One region of the Kribbella sp. NBC_00382 genome, then DNA from elsewhere that is predicted to be linked to it. Evidence: riboswitches for the same ligand, from Rfam matches in the RefSeq annotation. Region 1 holds a riboswitch; each other region holds the start of a gene.
What was found. A riboswitch is a leader RNA that binds a small molecule or an ion and turns the genes downstream of it on or off. The one in region 1 is predicted to bind cobalamin.
Positions count from the first base shown of each region.

Region 1 (5,257 bases):
TCGGCGACCCGACCGCCCGCGACACCTTCGTCGGCCCGGTCATCGACCCCAAGGCAGTCCAGCGGTACCTGGCCGCCGTCGCGCACGCTCGCGAGCACGGCAAGGTGGTGGCCGGCGGCAACGTCATCGACGGCAACTACGTCCAGCCGACCGTCGTCACCGGTCTGCCGGCGGACGACCGGCTGCTGCGCGACGAGCTCTTCGTCCCGTTCGTCGCCGTCGTCCCGGTGGACTCGCTCGACGAGGCGTTCACCCTCGCCAACGACACCGAGCTCGGCCTCACCGCCGGCTTCTTCTCGGCCGATGACGCCGAGGTCGACGAGTTCCTCGACCGGATCGAGGCCGGCGTCGTCTACGTCAACCGTGCCGCCGGCGCGACCACCGGCGCCTGGCCCGGTGTCCAGCCCTTCGGCGGCTGGAAGGGCTCCGGTACCTCCGGCAAGGCCGGCGGCGGCCTGTACTACGTCCAGCAGTTCCTGCGCGAACAATCCCGAACGGTGGTAACCCGATGACCGCGACCCTCCCCGCAGACCAGTCAGCCCAGGCATCCGCCACGCCCGACTGGCTGGCCGGCCGCTCGGTCCCGGACGTACGGACCGCACTGCCCGGCCCGCTCTCCGCGGCCATCGTCGAGCGCGATCTCGCCATCACCAGCCGCTCGCTGCCGCGTGCCTACCCGCTGGTCCCGCAGCGCGGCCACGGACTCGCGATCGAGGACGCCGACGGCAACCTGTTCCTCGACTTCAACGCCGGTATCGCGGTCAACTCGACCGGCCACTGCCACCCGCGCGTCGTCGAGGCGGTCAAGCAGCAGACCGAGACCCTGCTGCACTACTCGGCGAGCGACTTCTACCTGCCGATCTACTCGGAGATGTGCTCGGCGCTGGCCGCGACGGCGCCGATGAGCGATCCGGTCCGGGTGTTCCTGAGCAACTCCGGCGCCGAGGCGGTCGAAGGGGCGCTCAAGCTCGCCCGGTACTCGACCGGACGCCCGTACGTGATCAGCTTCTTCGGCGCCTTCCACGGCCGCAGCATGGGCGCGGTCACCCTGACCGCGTCGAAGGCCAAGTACCACAAGGGATTCGGCCCGTTGCTGCCCGGCGTGCTGCACGCGCCGTACGCGTTCAACGGGCGGGACCCGATCACGGGGGCTCCCGTCCACGACGAGGAGGCGACGTTCGACTACCTGGAGAACACGCTTTTCCGTTACCAGGTTTCGCCGAGCGAGGTGGCGGCGATCTTCGTCGAGCCGATCCAGGGTGAGGGCGGCTACATCGTCCCGCCGGCGGCGTGGATGGCACGGCTGCGCGAGCTCTGCGATCGGTACGGCATCCTGCTGGTCGCCGACGAGGTGCAGTCCGGCGCGGGACGTACCGGCAAGATGTGGGCGATCGAGCACCAGGACGTCGAGCCGGATGTCCTGATCAGCGCCAAGGGTCTCGCCTCCGGCCTGCCGTTGGGTGCGTTCATGGCCCGCGCCGAGCTGATGGAGAGCTGGCCGGCCGGCGCCCACGGCTCGACGTACGGCGGTAGCCCGATCCCGTGCGCCGCCGGGCTGGCCACGCTCGAGGTGATCCACGAGGAGGGGCTGCTCGCCAACGCCGACACCATCGGCCGGCAGTTGATGACCGGACTGCGCGAGCTGCAGCAGAAGTTCCCCGAGCAGATCGTCGACGTCCGCGGGCTCGGCCTGATGATCGGCGTCGAGTTCCGGACCGCCGAGCAGGCCAATGCCGTTCAGCAGCGTGCGTTCGAGCGCGGGCTGCTCGTGCTCGAGTGTGGCGAGACCTCGATCCGGATGTCGCCGCCGCTGGTGGTGACGGCCGCTCAGGCCCAGACCGCGCTGGAGCTGTTCGGCGCCGCACTGGCCGGATAACGATGGCCGTCTTCTCTCGGGCCTCGGGCAACGACCTTCCGGTTGTTGCCCGGGGCACCGGCGCACTGCTCTTCGACACCGACGGCCGCCGGTACCTCGACGGCTCGGGCGGTGCGATCGTGGTCGGCATCGGGCACGGTGTCGAAGAGGTCGGGGACGCCATCGCCAAGCAGTCCAAGCTGGTGGCCTATGCGCACGGCACTGCTTTCACGTCCGCCGCGTTGGAGGACTACATCGCGGAGCTCTCGCCGCTGCTGCCGATGGACGATCCGTTCGTCTATCCGGTGTCGGGTGGCAGCGAGGCGGTCGAGACCGCACTCAAGATGGCTCGTGCCTATCACCTAGCGCGTGGTGAGGACCGGTCGGTGGTGATCGGTCGCGAGGGCGCGTACCACGGCAATACTCGTGGCGCGCTGGACGTCTCGGGCCGGGCTGGACTGAAGGCGCCTTACCTTCCCTGGTTGGGATCGGCCGTGCACACCACGACGCCCTATGAATACCGATCCTCGCTCAGTGGGCAACAACACGCGGATCATTTGGAGCGGCTGATAGTTGCTCAGGGCCCCGAGCGAGTTGCGGCATTCATCGCCGAGCCGATCTCCGGTGCGGCACTTGGCGCATGTGTCCCGCCGGACGACTACTGGCCCGCGATTACGGCGGTCTGCCGGAAGTACGGCGTACTGGTGATTGCTGACGAGGTGATGACCGGGTTCGGGCGGACCGGCAAGTGGTTCGCCTGTGAGCATTGGGGTGTGCGGCCGGACATCCTGGTTGCCGCGAAGGGTGCAGCGTCCGGCTATTGGCCGCTTGGGTTCGCTGCTTGCAGTGGTGAAGTCCACGAGAAGATCGCCGGGTTCACGCACGGCTTCACCTACTCGCACCACGTCGTCGGCGCGGCGGCTGGGCACGCAGTACTCAAGGTCCTCAAGGATCGCGACCTGATCGCAGCCTCTGAGCACCAGGGCGCCCTGCTGAAGGCAACCCTGGAGAAAGCGCTCGGCGATCACCCTGCCGTTGGGGACATCCGTGGTCTGGGTCTGCTGTGCGCCGTTGAGTTCGTCGCCGACCGGTCGACTCGCGCGCCGTACCCGCGAGCTGACCGTCTTGCCGAACGGATCGTCGCCGCGGGCAAGGAGGATGGCGTCCTGCTCTACCACTCCACCGGATGTGCCGATGGGGTGAACGGAGACCTGATCCTGTTCGGACCGCCGCTGGTGATCACCGACGCTCAGATCGCGGAACTCGCCGAGCGGGCGGCCAGCGCAGCACGTAGGGTGGTGGCTGCAGTTGGTTCGTCCTGCCCGCCAGGTAGGACGTCGTAAGAGGGAACCCGGTGTGAATCCGGGACTGCCCCGCAGCGGTGAGTGGGAACGACCGCCGTCATACGCACTGGGCCCGAGAGGGCTTGGGAAGCGACGGCCAGTAGGTGTCTGGCAACAGGCGAGCCCACGAGTCCGAAGACCTGCCACTGCCCATTGGCGCCCCGTGCGCCCGTGGTGATCTCGGTGACCTCGTGGGCAGGTCGGCGTGCGCGTGGCTGGTCCGAGTCACCCGTGTGCTGTCCCCTTCGTGGCCCTTGATCTCTTCAAGACGAGCTCACGAAGGAGAGACTCTTGACTACGCAGTCCGTGGCCACCGTGTACGGCTATCCCCGGCAGGGCCCGAACCGTGAACTGAAGAAGGCCATCGAGGGCTACTGGAAGGGCAGCGTCAGCGCTGACACCCTCCGGCAGACCGCTCGGGAACTCCGCTCGGCCAATTGGCGGCAACTCGCCGCCGACGGCATCGACGAGATCCCCACCGGTGACTTCTCGTACTACGACCACGTCCTCGACACGACCGTCCTGGTCGGCGCGATCCCCGAGCGTCACCGCGCGGCCGTCGAGGCCGACCCGCTGGACGGGTACTTCGCGATGGCGCGCGGCACCCAAGAGGTCGCGCCGCTCGAAATGACCAAGTGGTTCGACACCAACTACCACTACCTGGTCCCCGAGCTCGGCCCCGATACCGTCTTCACGGCCAACTCCGCCAAGCAGGTCAGCGAACTCCAAGAAGCCGTCGCGCTCGGCCTCAAGGCCCGCCCGGTCCTCGTCGGCCCGATCACCTACCTCCTGCTGGCCAAGCCCACACCCGGCGTCGCCTTCGAACCGCTGTCCCTGCTCGACAAACTCCTCCCCGTGTACGCCGAGGTGCTCGCCGACCTCCGTGCCGCCGGAGCCGAATGGGTGCAACTGGACGAACCGGCGCTCGTCCAGGACCGTACAGCCGACGAGCTGGACGCCACGGCCCGCGCCTACGCGACGCTCGGCCGACTCGCGGACCGCCCGAAGCTGCTCGTCGCCTCGTACTTCGACCGCCTCGGCGAAGCCCTCCCGGTACTCGCGAAGGCACCCGTAGAAGGCCTGGCCATCGACTTCACCGGGCCGGCCGCCGCCAACCTCGACGCGCTCGCATCAGTGGCCGGTATCCGCGACAAGCGCCTCGTCGCCGGGGTCGTGAACGGCCGCAACATCTGGATCAACGACCTCACCAAGTCGCTGGCCACTCTCGCGACGCTGATGGGCCTCGCCGGCCGGGTCGATGTCAGCTCGTCGAGCTCTCTGCTGCATGTTCCGTTGGATGTCAGTGCGGAGACCGACCTCGACCCGGAAGTCGTTCCCTGGTTGGCGTTCGCGCGTCAGAAGACGGTTGAGATCGCGGTCCTCAAGCGCGGTATCACCGAGGGGACGGAGGCAATCGCGGACGAGCTGGCCGCCAACCGTGCGGCGCTGGCCTCGCGGGCCTCCTCGCCACTGACGAACCGCGCGGAGGTCCGCGACCGGGTCGCCGCGGTGACGGCGGCCGACAGCCTGCGCTCTGCGCCCTACACCGAGCGGACCGCTGTACAGCGCGCGCGGCTTGGGTTGCCGTTGCTGCCGACAACTACTGTCGGGTCGTTCCCGCAGACCGATGAGTTGCGCACGGCAAGGGCTGAGCTGCGCGCCGGGCGGATCGGCGTACCGGAGTACGACGAGCGGATCGCGGCGGAGATCCGGGAGGTGCTCGCGTTCCAGGAGAAGGCCGGGCTGGATGTGCTTGTGCACGGGGAGCCCGAGCGCAATGACATGGTCCAGTACTTCGCCGAGCAGCTGGATGGGTACCTCGCGCTGCAGCACGGCTGGGTGCAGTCGTATGGCACTCGGTATGTGCGGCCGCCGGTGCTCGCGGGTGATATTTCGCGGCCGGAGCCGATGACCGTTCGGTGGTGGAAGTACGCGCAGTCGCAGACCGACCGTCCGGTGAAGGGCATGCTCACCGGTCCCGTGACGATGCTCGCCTGGTCATTCGTCCGCGACGACCAGCCGCTTGGCGACACGGCTCGGCAGGTCGCGCTGGCGCTGC
Region 1 covers NZ_CP107954.1:4,666,357-4,671,613, reverse strand. Annotated here, with positions in the region: gene OHA70_RS22605 (aldehyde dehydrogenase family protein) at 1-512, shown strand, start outside; gene OHA70_RS22600 (aminotransferase class III-fold pyridoxal phosphate-dependent enzyme) at 509-1,876, shown strand; partial or broken gene OHA70_RS39795 (aminotransferase family protein) at 1,879-3,069, shown strand; cobalamin riboswitch at 3,147-3,360, shown strand; gene metE (5-methyltetrahydropteroyltriglutamate--homocysteine S-methyltransferase) at 3,490-5,257, shown strand, end outside.

Region 2 (5,257 bases), 1.5 Mb from region 1:
GATGGTCTCCACCAATCTCGACGTCCTACGCGTCAACGAAGGAATGCTGGCCATCTTGCTTGCCGGCGGCATCGAATCGCAGACGGCAGCCTGGGCCATCGATGCCCTCTGGCTCTATACCTGCGCCTACGCGCTGGAGCGTTCGCTGGTCGCACAGCATGAGGACTGGGTGGTCAGCCGCAAGGATTTGGTCGAGCGGTTCAGCGCGCTGCCCGCCGATCAGTTCCCCCAGATCCGGCGCCATGCGTTCCAGCTGACGGCCGGCATGGGCCATGAACGTTTCGACTTCACGCTGAACCTGATGATTGCCAACCTACGATGACCACATGCATTGGGGCGAGCAGGTCGCAGTACGGGGTGCCCGGGTCCACAACCTGAAGAGTGTCGACGTCGACGTGCCGCTGCGGCAGCTCGTCGCGCTGACCGGCGTGTCCGGGTCGGGCAAGTCGTCGCTCGCGCTGGGGGTGCTTTATGCGGAGGGTTCGCGCCGGTACCTCGAAGCCTTGTCCTCGTACACGCGTCGGCGGCTGTCACAGGCTGCTCGCGCGGACGTCGACGCCGTTGACGGGGTGCCGGCCGCGATCGCGCTGCACCAGCGTCCCGCAGTACCGGGTGTTCGCAGTACGTTCGGCACCGCGACGGAGCTGCTCAATTCGCTGCGCTTGATGTACTCGCGGCTGGGGGAGCACCTGTGTCCCAACGGCCATCGCGTGAAGCCGACGCTCGAGATCGCGTCGACCGCGCATCTCACCTGTCCTGAGTGCGGCGAGCGCTTCGCAGTACCGGGTGCGGAGTCGTTCGCGTTCAACAGCGATGGCGCCTGCGAGACATGCGCGGGCACGGGCGAGACGCGGCAGATCGACCAGGATTCGCTGGTACCGGACGAATCGCTCAGTATCGCCGACGGTGCTGTGGCTGCTTGGGGTTCGTTCGGCGCCGGCCTCCTGCCTCAGGTGGTCGCCCAGCTCGGCGTGCGAGTAGACGTGCCGTTCCAGGAGCTGACGCCGGCCGAACGCGAGATCGTGCTGCACGGCGAGGAGACCAAGCGGACAGTTGTTGTCACGAGCAAGAAAGGCAACGCCTTCGAGCTCAACGCGACCTACCGCAACGCCAACCGGGTGATCGAGGACGCGCTGTCCAACGCCCAGAGCGAGAAGTCGCTCACCCGCCTCGACCGCTTCGTCCACGTCGCCGAATGCCCGGCCTGCCATGGCTCCCGACTCAACGAACGCGCGCGATCGGTACCCCTGAACGGCGTCACGCTCGACGTCGTCTCGACCTGGAGCCTCGACCGTACGACCGACTTCGTCCGCTCGTTGCCGGCGGCCGCGCCGACCGAACTCACCCGGATGGCGGAGCAGATCGTCGACGCGTTCACCCCGACCGCCGAACACCTCCTCGGGCTCGGACTCGGTTACCTGTCGCTCGGCCGGGCGTCGCGCACGCTCTCGACCGGCGAGCTGCAGCGAGTACAGCTCAGCCGTACTCTGCGGAGCAGCGCGACCGGCCTGCTTTACGTCCTCGACGAGCCGTCCATCGGGCTGCACCCGAGCAACATCGACGCCCTGATGACGGTCGCGCGCCGCCTGGTCGAGACCGGGAACTCCGTGGTCCTCGTCGACCACGACGTCCGGGTACTGCGCCATGCCGACTGGCTGATCGAGATCGGCCCGGGAGCCGGCGCGCACGGCGGCGAGATAGTTGCCACCGGCACCGTCGCGGACCTGTCCAAGTCGCCCACGTCGGTGATCGGCGGCTTCCTCAGCGGCCAGGAGCGGACGGTCATCCGCCCCCGCGTGCCCCTCGACGACGTCTTCGAACACGGCCGGATCCGCCTCGAGACCGGCCCCCGCTTCACGCTTCAGGCTCTCGAAGCCTCGTTCCCCTTGCTGCGGCTGACGGCGGTCACCGGTGTATCCGGCTCAGGAAAGACGACGCTCGTACTCGATAGCCTCGCCGCGGCGCTGACCGGCCACGCGCCGAAGCATGTACGGCACCTGGATGCCGGCGGCATCGACCGTACCGTCATCGTCGACGCCGTCCCGATCGGGCGCAATGTGCGCTCCACCGTGGCGACGTACAGCGGCGTCCTCGACGACCTCCGCCGGGCCTTCGCCGCCACCCCCGAGGCGCGGGCGCGTGGCCTCAAAGCAGCGGACTTCTCCTACAACACCGGCAGCCTGCGCTGCCCCCAATGCGACGGTACCGGCCAAATCTCCCTGGACGTGCAGTTCCTCCCCGACGTCGATATCCCTTGCCCCCTGTGCGAAGGCCGCCGCTACAGCCCCGACGCCGACACGATCACCCTCGACGGCCTGACCATGGCCGAAGCCCTGTCCCTGAACGTCGAACAGGCCCGCACAAAGTTCACCACCCTGCGGAAGATGCAAGCCCGCCTACGCACCCTCGACGAGGTAGGCCTCGGCTACCTCCTCCTGGGCGAGGCAACCCCAGCCCTCTCCGGCGGCGAGGCCCAACGCCTCAAGCTCGTCGCCGACCTCGAGAAGCCCCAGCAAGGCACCCTCTTCATCTTCGACGAACCGAGCGTCGGCCTCCACCCCGCCGACATCCGAGTCCTCCTAGCAGTCTTCGACCGCCTCATCACCGCCGGCGCCACCGTCATAGTCATCGAACACGACCTGGACATGATCGCCAACGCCGACTACGTCCTAGACCTAGGCCCCGGCGGCGGCACCCAAGGCGGCCAAATCGTCGCCGCCACCACCCCCGCCCTCCTCCCACATATCAAACAAAGCCTCACCGGCCAGTACCTCCGCCGAGTTGACTGATCGGAGCGTCGGGCGGGTGAGCGATGGAGGAGCGAGCGGGAGCCTGGCCATGGGGGAGTACATCTCCGTCGACTAGAGTCGGCGATGTCATCGACGGCTGATGCAGGAACCCGGTGTGAGTCCGGGGCGGTCCCGCCACTGTGACCGGGGTAGACCCGGGAGTCAGGAACTGCTGCTGTCGTACCTGCCACCTGGGGCGTGGACACCCCGAGGAAGGACCGGCCGCGCGTGCCCGCGAACCTTTTGCTGCTCTCCACCGCCGATACCGACTTGCTGGCCGCTTCGCAAGCGCAAGCCGGCTGGAAGGTCGCCAACCCGGCCCGGGTCGAGCTCGATGGCGTTCCCACCCTGCTTGACGGCGTCGAGGTCGTAGTGGTCCGCCTGCTGGGCGGTCGCCGCGCCTGGGAGGAGGGTCTCGACGCCGTCATCTCCTCGGGCATCCCCACGGTCGTACTGAGCGGCGAGGCAGCCCCCGACGCCGAGCTCATGTCGATGTCGACCGTCCCCGCCGGCGCCGTCACCGAGGCCCTCGCGTACCTCCGCGAGGGCGGCTCCGAAAACCTCCAAAACCTCGCAGGCTTCCTCCGAGACACCATCCTGCTCACCGGCGACGAGTTCGACCCACCCAAAACCCTCCCGACCTACGGGATCCGCGCCGGCCGTACCTTCGCCAAGGACCACAGGCCAGTAGTCGGCATCGTCTACTACCGCGCCCACGAGATTTCCGGCAACACCGCCTTCGTCGACGCCCTCGCCACCGCGATCGAGCAGGCCGGCGCCCAGCCCCTTCCCCTGTACTGCGGAACGCTGCGCGGCCTAGACCCCACGCACGAAGACAACGCCGACCTCTTCACCCTGCTCAAGGAATGTGACGTCCTAGTCACCACCCTCCTCGCAGCAGGCGGCACCGTCGCCTCCAACGCAACAGCTGGCGGCGACGACTCCTGGGACGCCGGCGCGCTCGCGTCCCTCGACATCCCTCTCCTTCAAGGCCTCGCGCTGACCTCGACCAGGGAGCAGTGGCTCGAGAGCGACGCCGCGATCAGCCCGCTCGACGCCGCCACCCAGGTCGCGATCCCCGAGTTCGACGGCCGCCTCATCACCATCCCGTTCTCCTTCAAGGCGTACGACGCCGAGGGCATCGCCAGCTACGCACCCGACGAGGAGCGCTGCGCCAGGCTCGCCGGCATCGCAGTAGCCCAGGCCAAGCTCCGCCACGTAGAACCCAAAGACAAGAAGCTAGCGCTCGTACTCTCGTCGTACCCGACCAAGCACGCCCGGATCGGCAACGCCGTCGGCCTCGACACGCCGGCCTCAGCGGTCGTCATCCTCGGCCAGCTCAAGGACGCCGGCTACGACCTCGGCCCCGACCTCAACCTCGACGAACTCCAGGGCGCTGACGGCGCCGACGGCCTGATCCACCGGCTGATCGCGGCCGGCGGTCACGATGTCGACTGGCTGACCGACGAGCAGCTGTCGAGCGCAGTCGCGAAGATCCCGCTCTCGACGTACCAGCACTGGTTCGGCAAAACCCCCGAAACGTTGCAGCAAGCAATGATCGAGGCGTGGGGTGAGGCACCCGGTTCCCTGTACGTCGACCAGTCCGGCCCCGAGCCGGCGATCGCTCTGGCGGCGCTCCAGTTCGGCAACGTAGTACTGATGATCCAGCCGCCCCGCGGATTCGGCGAGAACCCGGTCGCGATCTACCACGACCCGGACATGGCGCCGTCGCACCACTACCTCGCGGCATACCGCTGGCTCGAGGCGCCCGTAGAAGAGGGCGGTTTCGGCGCCCACGCGGTCGTCCACCTCGGCAAGCACGGCACGCTGGAATGGCTGCCGGGCAAGGGCATCGGTATGGCCGCAGACTGCGCGCCCGACGCCGTACTGGGCAACCTTCCGCTCGTCTACCCGTTCATCGTCAACGACCCCGGCGAGGGCACGCAGGCCAAGCGCCGCGGGCATGCGGTGATCGTCGACCACCTGGTACCACCGATGGCGCGCGCCGAGACGTACGGCGACATGGCCAAGCTGGAGTACCTGCTTGACGAGTACGCGACGGTCTCGGCGCTTGACCCGGACAAGGTCCCGACCCTGCGCGCCCAGATCTGGACCCTGATCCAGGCCGCCCAGCTGCACCATGATCTGCACACGTCCGAGAAGCCGGAGGACGAGGAGTTCGACGAGTTCGTCCTGCACCTCGACGGCTACCTCTGCGAGATCAAGGACGTCCAGATCCGCGACGGGCTGCACATCCTCGGCGGCGGGCCGGACGGCGAGGCACGGGTCAACCTCGTTCTCGCGGTATTGCGTGCGCAGCAGATGTGGGGTGGCGTCTCGGGCGCCGTGCCCGGGTTGCGGGCCGCGCTCGGCCAGACCTTCGGCGTCGACGAGGCTGCCATGCTGGAGAACCCGGGCGTCGCAGTACCGGAGCTGAAGGACCTCGCGACATTGGCTGATCTCCCCGC
Region 2 covers NZ_CP107954.1:6,139,352-6,144,608, forward strand. Annotated here, with positions in the region: gene OHA70_RS29230 (TetR/AcrR family transcriptional regulator) at 1-322, shown strand, start outside; gene OHA70_RS29235 (excinuclease ABC subunit UvrA) at 327-2,789, shown strand; cobalamin riboswitch at 2,848-2,983, shown strand; gene cobN (cobaltochelatase subunit CobN) at 3,018-5,257, shown strand, end outside.
Region 2: linked by a shared signal. The riboswitch ahead of cobN (cobaltochelatase subunit CobN) and the one ahead of metE (5-methyltetrahydropteroyltriglutamate--homocysteine S-methyltransferase) in region 1 are both predicted to bind cobalamin.

Region 3 (5,257 bases), 1.6 Mb from region 1:
TATAAGCAAGAAGGTAGATGGCGGTTGCTGTCAGCAAGGATCCGGCCAGCGCGCCGGCCGGGAGCCAGCCGATCGACGTACCGAAGATCGTGATCATCAGTACTGCGGCCAGCGCAGCACCCGCGTTGATCCCGATCAGGTCCGGGCTGACCAGCGGATTGCGCGCCAACCGCTGGAAGATGGCGCCCGAGATCGCGAACGCGGCCCCGACCCCCATCCCGACGAGGACTCTGGGCAGCCGATTGTTGACCACCACGTCCGTCATGATCAAAGAGCCGTTGCCTGCCAGGGTGTTGAGCACCTGCGGCAGCGGGATCTCGTAGTCGCCGAGGGTGAGCGAGATGGCAGCGATCACCAGAGCGGCCACCCAGGCGACCGTCGCGACCACGATGCCGGCGACGTCGACCCGGGTGGAGAACGGGCCGATCCGGATCGCCTTCACAGCTCGGCCAGCTTGCGGCGGCGGACGAGGGCGATGAACAGCGGAGCACCGATCAGCGCAGTGACGATGCCGACCTGCAGTTCATCGGGTCGTGCTACTAGCCTTCCGGCCACGTCCGCGAGCAGCAGAACAGTCGGCGCCAGAACGAGTGACCACGGAAGGATCCACCGGTAGTCAGCACCGACCAGAGCTCTCGCCACATGCGGCACAGCGAGGGCGATGAAGGCGATCGGTCCGGCCATCGCGGTCGCAGTACCGGCGAGCAGCATGACGGCGAGGGCTGCCAGTACGCGAACCAGACCGATCCTGGTCCCCAAGGTCACAGCCAGGTCTTCGCCGAGAGCCAACTGGTTGAGCGATCGACCGAGAGTCAACGCCAAGAGGATGCCTAGGGCAATGAAAGGCAAGGCCTGGGCAACGATCGCACTGGTTGCCAAGGTCAACGAACCGACGACCCAGAACCGGAACTCGTTGAGGGTGGAGAGGTCGAGCAAGGTGATGGCCGAGGTCACCGATCCGAGCAGGGCGGAGAGGGCGGCCCCGGCCAATGCGAGCTTGATCGGGGTGGCGCCACCCCGACCGACCGAGCCGACGAGATAGACCACGACGGTCGCGATCAGAGCGCCACCCATCGCGAACCACACGTACCCGGTGAGCGACTGGACGCCGAGCAAACCGATCGCGGCGACGACGGCCAGTGCGGCACCCGCGTTCACGCCGAGGATTCCCGGGTCGGCCAACGGGTTGCGGGTGATTCCCTGCATCACGGCGCCGGCCAGGCCGAGGGCTGCCCCGGCGAGTAGGCCTGCGGCAGTACGGGGGAAACGGAGGTACCGGATCACCCGGTCCGTGTCGGATCCGGTGAAGTCGGCGGCCGCGACGAAGACGTCGTGCGGGCCGAACCACTGGTTGCCGGCCACCAACGACAGCAACACCGCACCCAGCAAGACGACGCAGGCCACAGCCAGGCCGGCCGCCCGCGCGCCACCGCTCTTCACGCGACCGGGGCCATCGCGACCGGAGCCTTCACTTGACCAGGTCGGGGTGGATCAGTTTCGCGATCAGTTCGGTGGAGTTGGCGCCGCGGACACCGGCCGAGTGGTGGGCGAACAGCCACGGGTACACGTGCCTGTTCTTGACCGACTTGAGGTTCGCGTACGCCGGATTGCCGAGGATCTTCTGGACGTCCGGCTGGACCTTGGCCTCGGTCAGCGAGGCGTCGCAGCAGCCGCTGATCAGGACGTAGTCGGGGTCGCGCTTGATGAACTCCTCGATGCTGATCTTCACGTTCCGCTTCGAGGTCAGGTCGGCGAAGGCATTCACCCCACCGGCCTGCTTGATCAGCACGGTGCCGAAGTCGGGGCCGCCCGACACGGTCAGGCCGCCGCCCTCCAGGCCGGGGCGCAGGATCGCGACGGTCGGCTTGTCGGCGCCCTTGACCTTCGCCTCGACGGCGGCGATCCGCTGCTGCTGGTCGGCGATCACCTGCTCGGCGCGGTCGGAGACAGCGAACAGCTTGCCGAGGTCGCGCAGATCGGCGTACACGTTGTTCATCGAGACGGTCGAGGGGTCGATCGCCTCGTCGCCCTTGCCGTCCGCGGTCGGGCAGAGCGGGCTGAAGATCCAGGTCTGCACGCCGAGGTCCGACAGGCTCTTGCGGCTGCCGAAGCTCTCGTCGCTGCCGCCTCCGCCGAACACGTCGTTGAAGCCGGAGAGCACGAAGTCCGGGTTCTGGCTGAGCAGTTCTTCTCGACTCGGCAGGTTCTTGTAGTACTTCGCGTCCTTCTGCGCGGCGGCGTACTGCGGCAACACCTCGGCATCCAGATACGCCGTACCGACCAGCCGGTCCGAGATCCCCAGCGCGTGCGCCATCTCGATGGCCGGCTGATAGGCCGCGAACACCCGCTTCGGCGGCCCGTCGACAGTCACGTCGATCCCACAGTTCTTCACCGTGATCGCATTCGCACCTGCACCCGGCCCGGCGTCGGCCGCACCCCCACAGCCGGTGACCAAGGACAGTACGACGACAGCAGCAACCAGCGTTTTCACGCGCGCCTCCAGCACCTCGTGGACGGTGTGACACGCCGTGGCCGGTCTCCTGGCTGACGGGAACCTCATCCCAGGGCTGACCTTCCCAGCCAAACCTCAGCCAGTGGTCTCTGTCTCCAGATCACCCAAGAACATCCCGCTCACAGTGGCGAGGGCCGCGCCGGCATCCCACCGGCTTCCCGAACACCACGACGCGCCAACCGTAACCCACCTGCAACCCAGTCGCAGAAGCCGGGGTCAGCGGGTGTAGAGGCCTGACATGGCTAGGGCGAAGGTGACCATGTTGTCTTTGTCGGTGGTGCCGGCGGGGAGGGGGACCAGGTCGATCAGCTTGTCGGTGCCTACTCGGATGACGGAGCGGCCGGTGGCGGTGTCTACGTAACCCTCGTCGCCTAGGGGGATGGGGAAGGAAGTTGTGGCTTTGCTGATGGGGGCGATGACTGCTTGGGCGTCGGCTACTCGGCGGACGGTGGAGTAGAGGACGCGGGTCTTGGTGATCCAGCCGCAGACGATGTCGCCGGCGGCGGTTTCGCTGTCGCGGCGGACCGTAGCTTCGGCGCCCATCACCTTCGCGGCGACTGTGGTGCCCCGCTCGCATTCTGGGCGGGTGATGAAGGGCGCGGGCTCTGGGAGACCCTCGGCTTGTTGGGCTGCGTCCTGGGCCAGTACAACGTACTTCGCCAGCGTCGCGGGCGGCCCACTCATCTTGCGCAGCTTGCCATCGGCCAGGAACACGATGAAGCGGCTGTTCCCGAACCCGCCCTGCCCGACCGTCACCGGCTTGGCCGGCTCGCCCTTCGTCGCGTCGTAGGCCTTGCGAGCCGCCGCAAGGTCCGCGGGGGTCGCGAAGAAGACGGACGTGCCAACTCGTAGTACCGGACCGGACGGAGTCCTGCTCAGGTCGAGCTGGCACTGGTCGTACGTCGGGAAGCCGAACTCGGCCGGCACCTGCGTCGGGTGGATCCGCACCACCGGCACACCCAGCGTCGACTGGACGAGCGTCTGGTTCATCCGCACGCACAGGGTGTCGGCCACCTTGGAGCTAGGCGGCGTACTCGGCGTATCCGTCGGCGTAGGGGTAGGCGACTCAGTAGGCGTAGTGCTCACCGAGACCAGCGGCGGCACGCTGGGCGCCGTCTCGCCCCCAGGACCGCCACACCCGGCCAACAACGCAGTACTGCCGAGCAGAGCCACCACCAAGCGAGTACGCATGGTCACAGAGACTACTCGTGGCTCTCGATGAACTCCTTCGTCTTGGCGATCGCGAACCCCCACCCCTGGTGCACCGTCGGCGCCGGCGGGATCGCGATCTCGTCCGGGTTCGTCAGCACGTCGATCAGCACCGGCCCAGCAGTCCCCAGCGCCCGCGAGACCGCCTCATCCACCTCGCCTGGCCGCTCCACCCGAATCCCGGTCAGCCCGATCGCCTTGGCCACCTCGGCGAAGTCCGGGTTCGCCAGCTTCGTCCCGTACTCCGGCAGCCCCACCTGCTCCATTTCCAGCTTGACCATGCCGAGCCGCCCGTTGTTGAACACCACCAGCTTGACCGGCAACTCGTACGCCACCGCCGTGATCAGATCCCCGAGCAGCATCGACAACCCACCATCACCGCAGAACGCCACCACCTGCCGCGAGCGATCCACCGCCGACAACCCGAGCGCGTGCGGCATCGCATTCGCCATCGACCCCAGGTTGTACGACCCGATCAACCGCCGCTCGCCCCGCATCCGCACATACCGCGCCAGCCAGACCGTCGACATCCCCGTGTCACTCGTGAACAACGCGTCATCCGAGGCATGTCGATCAACAGCCGCCGCCAGCAGCTCAGGCCGGATCCGCGCCTCCGGGTTGTCCACCTTGCGCCGCAGCAGCCCCTTGGGCTTCCGGTCGAACGCAGGATCGGTGAACTGCACCTGCCGCTCCCGCCAAGCCGCGTACGACTTCAGTGCCTTGTCCAGATGCCCAGTGGAAGTCTTCTGCTGCAGTAGCGGCAACAACGACGCCAGTGTCGGCTGTGCGTGCCCAACCAGCCCATGGTCGACCAGCACCCGCCGCCCGATGTGCGCACCCCGCAGATCCAGCTGTACGACGGTCTTCCCGGCCGGCAGGAACTCCCGGTACGGAAAGTCCGTCCCCACCAGGAACAGCACGTCACATCCGTCGAACGCCACCTTGCTCGCGTGATTACCCAGCAGCCCCGACTGCCCGACCTCCTGCGGCAAGTTCTCCTCAAACCGCTCCTTGGCCTTCAGCGTCAGCACAGTGGGCGCCGCCAACAGGCTAGCCAGCTCCTGCACCTCAGTCAGTGCCTCACGAGCCCCCATGCCCACCAGTAGCGTCACGTTGTCGGCAGCGTTGAGTACTGCCGCTACCTTCTCCAGTTCAGCCGCGTCAGGCACGGTATGCGACGCAGGCTCGAGGAACTGCGGCACCGGCGTACCGTGCGGCACCTCTAGACCGCCCACGTCACCAGGGATCGACAGCACCGCGACACCGCGCTCCGCCAGCGCCGCATTGACTGCCTGCTCGATCAGCCCGGGCGCCTGCTCCGCAGTGGACACCGTCGCGCAGAACACGGCGACATCCGCGAACAGCACATCGTTGTTGACCTCCTGGAAGAAGTCGCTGCCGATCTCCTCCCGCGGCACCTGCCCACAGATCGCCAGCACAGGCACCCGCGACTTGGCCGCGTCGTACAGGCCGTTGAGCAGATGGATCGCCCCCGGCCCGACCGTCCCCATGCACACACCCAGCCGACCAGTGAGC
Region 3 covers NZ_CP107954.1:3,072,256-3,077,512, reverse strand. Annotated here, with positions in the region: gene OHA70_RS15070 (FecCD family ABC transporter permease) at 1-442, opposite strand, end outside; gene OHA70_RS15065 (FecCD family ABC transporter permease) at 439-1,440, opposite strand; gene OHA70_RS15060 (ABC transporter substrate-binding protein) at 1,469-2,491, opposite strand; cobalamin riboswitch at 2,514-2,697, opposite strand; gene OHA70_RS15055 (hypothetical protein) at 2,729-3,703, opposite strand; gene OHA70_RS15050 (thiamine pyrophosphate-dependent enzyme) at 3,715-5,257, opposite strand, start outside.
Region 3: linked by a shared signal. The riboswitch ahead of OHA70_RS15060 (ABC transporter substrate-binding protein) and the one ahead of metE (5-methyltetrahydropteroyltriglutamate--homocysteine S-methyltransferase) in region 1 are both predicted to bind cobalamin.

Region 4 (5,257 bases), 1.5 Mb from region 1:
CAACGACATGCGCTCGTCGACCGCGCGCGTGTTCGGGTCCAAGCCCGGCTCGTACGGCGCTGGGCTGCTGCCGCTCGTTGACGCGCGCAACTGGCGTACCGATGCTGAGCTGGCAGAGGTCTACGCGGTCTGGGGCGGGTATGCGTACGGCAAGGACCTCGACGGCGCGGAGGCTCGCCCGTCGATGGAGCGGGCCTACGCTCGGATCCAGGTCGCGGCCAAGAACGCGGACACCCGCGAGCACGACATCATGGATTCGGACGACTACTTCCAGTACCACGGGGGCATGGTCGCGATGGTCCGGCACCTGACCGGTTCCAACCCCAAGGCGTACATCGGCGACTCCGCAGTACCGGCCCAGGTGAAGACTCGGAGCCTGGAAGAGGAGACCAAGCGCGTCTTCCGGGCCCGCGTGGTGAACCCGCGGTGGATGGCGGCGATGCAGCGGCACGGGTACAAGGGCGCCTTCGAGATGGCGGCGACGGTGGACTACCTGTTCGGGTACGACGCCACGGCCGGCGTGGTCGACGACTGGATGTACGAGACGCTGACCACGGAGTACGTCGCGAACCCGGAGATCGCCGAGTTCTTCCGCAAGTCCAACCCCTGGGCGCGGCACGGGATCGCCGAGCGGCTGCTCGAGGCCGCCCAGCGTGGATTGTGGGCCGAGCCGACCGAGGAAGCACTGGAAACCCTGCGCACTGCGGTTCTGGAAACAGAAGGTGACATCGAGGATCGCGGCTGAGACATCCGGCCGCGGCGACGGCCAGGGTGTGATTGGGTGGACGCATGGCGCCCGAACAGCTGAGAGTCCTGGTCACCAACGATGACGGCTACGAGTCCCTGGGGATCCAGGCGCTCGCTGCGGCCATGGAGGGCCTCGGCCATGCGGTGCAGGTGGTGGCGCCGTGGGACGACCAGAGCGGCGTCGGCAGCTCGCGCGCCGGGATGATCGGCAAGGCGGTCGCGTCGAAGACCGGTGAGAACGGGTTCATCGGGATCGACGGGACGCCGGCGTTGGCCGTCACACTCGCCCGGCTGGGCGCGTACGGGCCGTCGCCTGATGTGGTCGTATCCGGCATCAACAACGGGCAGAACATCGGCCCGATCCTGCACTCCGGTACGGTCGCCGCCGCGCTGACCGCCTCGAGCCAAGGGTTGTCGGGGCTCGCGATCAGCATCGACTCGGAGGACCCGCAGCACCTCGACACGGCGGGCGCGGTCGCGGCGGAAGCGCTCTCCTGGCTGCTGGAGCAGCCGCAGGGCACGGTCATCAACATCAACGTTCCCGACGTACCGATCGCTGAGCTGAAGGGCGCTCGTTGGGCGCGGCTCGTTGGTTATGACCGGTCCCGGCTGGTGCTGGAGAAGGCGCCGACGGGGGAGCCGGTGGTCGGCCTGGTACTGCGTGAGCCCCCGACCGAGACCGACACCGACGAGGCCTTGCTGCTCGCCGGGTACATCACCGTCACCCCGATCACCGGCGTCGGCGAACTCCCCGGCGACTCGGCCGCCACCCACCTCTCAGCCGCCTTCACCAACTGACACATCCGCCACACCCACCTTCCCCACCGCCCCACCGCCCCGCGAGCGCCCACCGCCCCGCCGCCACGCGAGCGCCCACCGCCCCGCCGCCACGCGAGCGCCCACCGCCCCGCCGCCACGCGAGCGCCCACCGCCCCGCCGCCACGCGAGCGCCCACCGCCCCGCCGCCACGCGAGCGCCCACCATTTCGGTGGTTAACCCCCGAGCCGGTGGGTTGCCTCCCGTGCATACAGGGTGGCAACCCACCACTTGAGTGGATAACCCCCGAAATGGTGGACGCTTGGGGCGGTGAAGATCGCCACAGGGCTCCCGGCCGTACGCGGGGTGGTTGGTGTGGAATGATCGCCGGGACGGTAGTGGAGGAACACCGGTGACGGCCTGAGACGGCCGGATTCCGGGGCGGTCCCGCCACTGTGACCGGGGTCGTTCCCGGAAGCCAGGACATCTGCTGCCGTCCGCCAGGGAGCGCTCTCCGCGCGCCCGGCGTGCCAAGTGCCGAGGCGGGCGTGGACACCCGCGGGACGAAGGGACACCACCCGTCATGCGGTCTGCTCCAACCGGATCAACCCCCTCGAACAGCAACGAGCCGCCGCCTCCGGCCGGCCAGCGCCCGCCCGCCCCCGCCGTCGGCCAGCGCCCGCCCGCCGCTTCCGTCGGCCAGCGCCTGACTGCTGGTTTCCCCTTCACAGCGGTGGTCGGCATGTCCGACCTCCAGTTGGCGCTGATTCTCGCTGCGGTCTCGCCGGCGATCGGGGGCGTGCTGATCCGGGGCGAGAAGGGCACGGCGAAGTCCACCGCGGTCCGGGCACTCACCGAGATCCTCCCCGCCGTAGACGTCATCGAAGGCTGCCGCTTCTCCTGCGACCCAGCCAACCCCGACCCGACCTGCCCCGACGGTCCGCACCCGTCAGACTTCAGCTCTCAGGCCCGTCCGGCCCGCCTGATCGAGCTGCCCGTGGGCGCGACCGAGGACCGTGTTCTTGGTTCCCTCCATCTCGAGCGAGCGCTCTCTGAGGGCGTGACCGTCTACGAGCCGGGTCTGCTGGCTGCCGCCCACCGCGGGTTGCTGTACGTCGACGAGGTCAACCTTCTCCACGACCACCTGGTCGACGTACTGCTCGACGCCGCGGCGATGGGCCGCGCGACCGTCGAGCGCGACGGCGTCTCGATCACCCACCCGGCGCGCTTCGTCCTGGTCGGCACGATGAACCCCGAGGAAGGCGAACTCCGCCCGCAGCTCCTCGACCGCTTCGGCCTGACCGTCGACGTCGTCGCCAGCCGCGACCCCGCAGTACGGGTCGAGGTGATGCGCGCGCGACTCTCGTACGAGGCCGACCCGACTGCCTTCATCAACCGGTACGCCGGTGCGCAGGCCGAACTGTCCGAGCGCATCGTCAAAGCCCAGTCCCGTCTGGCGGACGTGATCCTCACCGACGCCGCGCTGCGCCAGATCGCCGAGATCTGCGCCTCCTTCGACGTCGACGGCATGCGCGCCGACCTCGTCACCGCCCGCACTGCGGTCGCGCACGCTGCCTGGTCGGGCCGGACTGTCGTCGAGGTCGAGGACGTCCGAGCCGCCGCCAAACTAGCCCTCCCACACCGCAAACGCCGCAACCCCTTCGACGCCCCCGGCCTGGACGACGACCAACTAGAACAAGCCATCCAAAACAGCACCCCACCGGACGACGACCCCGACGACGACCCAGACGGCGGTCCCGACGGCCCGCCCGGCGGGAACCCGGATGGTGGCGACTCGAACGGCGACGACCCCGACAACACCCCGCCGACCGACACCGACCGCGCGCCGAACACCGACGCCGAACTCGACCGCCCCGACGCGACCCAACCGCCGACGAACGCCTCCGATCCGGACCAGACGAAGAACCCGGGGAGCGCTCTCCCCGGTCCGGCACCGATCGGCGAGGTCGCTGCCAGCTCCGAGCCGTACAAAGCCCGCCTCCTGAGCGTGCAATCAGCCGGCGCAGGCGTCGCCGGCCGGCGCTCCAAAGCGCTCACCGACGTCGGTCGCGTCGTCGGCGACCGCCCCCGAGCCGGCCGAGAATCCGGCCGCCCCCACCTCCTCGCCACCATCCGCGCCGCCGCCCCCCACCAACACGCCCGCGGCCGCTCACTCCCCGGCAGCGCCGATCGCGATGGCGCCGGCCCTGGTCGCACTGCCCCCGGTAGCACCGGCCCTGGTCGCACTGCCCCCGGCAGCACCAGCGCCGGCCCCGGCAGTACTGGTCTGGCCCGCTCGGGTGGCGGCCTTGCCGTCCGCGCCTCCGACGTGCGGCTCGCCGTTCGTGAGGGCCGCGAAGGCAACCTCGTGTTGTTCTGTGTGGACGCGTCCGGCTCGATGGGGACGAAGAAGCGGATGACCGAGGTCAAAACAGCGATCGTCTCGCTGCTGCTCGATGCCTACCAGCGCCGCGACACCGTCGGCCTGGTCACCTTCGCCGGGGCCGAGGCAACAGTCGCCCTCCCGCCGACGGGCAGCGTCGAGACCGCAGTGCGGCGTCTTGAGTCCCTGCCCACCGGCGGTCGCACCCCGCTGGCCGAGGGATTGCTGAAGGCTTCCGACGTACTCCGAATCGCCGCGATCCGCGATCCCCGCAGGCGTCCCTTGCTCGTCCTCGTCACCGACGGTCGCGCAACTGCCGGTGACAAGGCGTTCGCCAGGGCCAAGCAGGCCGCTGGCTGGCTCGGGCAGCAGGGGATCGCTTCGGTCGTGGTCGACTGTGAGCCGCGCCGCGGAGTCCGGCTGGGACTAGCAGGGGAGTTGGCCGCCGATCTCGGCGCGGAGTACCTGGATCTGGGAGAAGTTGCCGCGGGCAATCTTGTTCGCGCGGTCACCGATCGGAGCGCCGCCTGATGCCGCAGGGACAGCCAACCGTCGTACCGCAGGACGGCCTGACCACCCGGCAGCGCCGGAACCGGCCGCTGCTGATGGTGCACACCGGTGAAATGAAGGGCAAGTCGACCGCCGCGTTCGGGATGGCGCTGCGCGGCTGGAACCAGGGCTGGAACATCGGCGTCTTCCAGTTCGTCAAGAGCGCGAAGTGGAAGGTCGGCGAGGAGAGCGCGTTCCGGGCCCTCGGGAAGTTGCATGAGGCAACGGGTGAGGGCGGCCCGGTCGAGTGGCACAAGATGGGCGAGGGCTGGAGCTGGTCCCGCAAGGCCGGCACCGAGGAGGACCACGCCGCCGACGCGCTCGAGGGCTGGCGCGAGATCCAGCGCCGGATCGCCGCCGAGACCCATGACCTCTACGTGCTCGACGAGTTCACCTACCCGATGAAGTGGGGCTGGGTGGACGTCGACGAGGTGGTCGAGACGCTGACCAACCGCCCGGGCCACCAATACGTGGTGATCACCGGCCGCAACGCTCACCAGAAGCTGCTCGACGCCGCCGACCTGGTCACCGAGATGACCAAGGTCAAGCACCCCATGGATGCCGGCCAGAAGGGCCAGAAAGGCATCGAGTGGTGATTCCACGGGTGGTGATCGCGGCGCCGTCGTCCAGCGCGGGTAAGACGACGGTTGCGGTCGGATTGATGGCTGCGCTGCGGCGGGCCGGGCACACGGTGGCCGGGTTCAAGGTCGGGCCGGACTACATCGACCCGGGCTTTCACGCGGTGGCGACCGGACGGCCGGGGCGCAATCTCGATCCGATGCTGTCGGGTGAAGAACGGGTCGCGCCGCTGTTCGCACATGG
Region 4 covers NZ_CP107954.1:6,145,344-6,150,600, forward strand. Annotated here, with positions in the region: gene cobN (cobaltochelatase subunit CobN) at 1-745, shown strand, start outside; gene surE (5'/3'-nucleotidase SurE) at 790-1,545, shown strand; cobalamin riboswitch at 1,883-2,012, shown strand; gene OHA70_RS29250 (magnesium chelatase subunit D family protein) at 2,246-4,417, shown strand; gene cobO (cob(I)yrinic acid a,c-diamide adenosyltransferase) at 4,417-5,031, shown strand; gene OHA70_RS29260 (cobyrinate a,c-diamide synthase) at 5,028-5,257, shown strand, end outside.
Region 4: linked by a shared signal. The riboswitch ahead of OHA70_RS29250 (magnesium chelatase subunit D family protein) and the one ahead of metE (5-methyltetrahydropteroyltriglutamate--homocysteine S-methyltransferase) in region 1 are both predicted to bind cobalamin.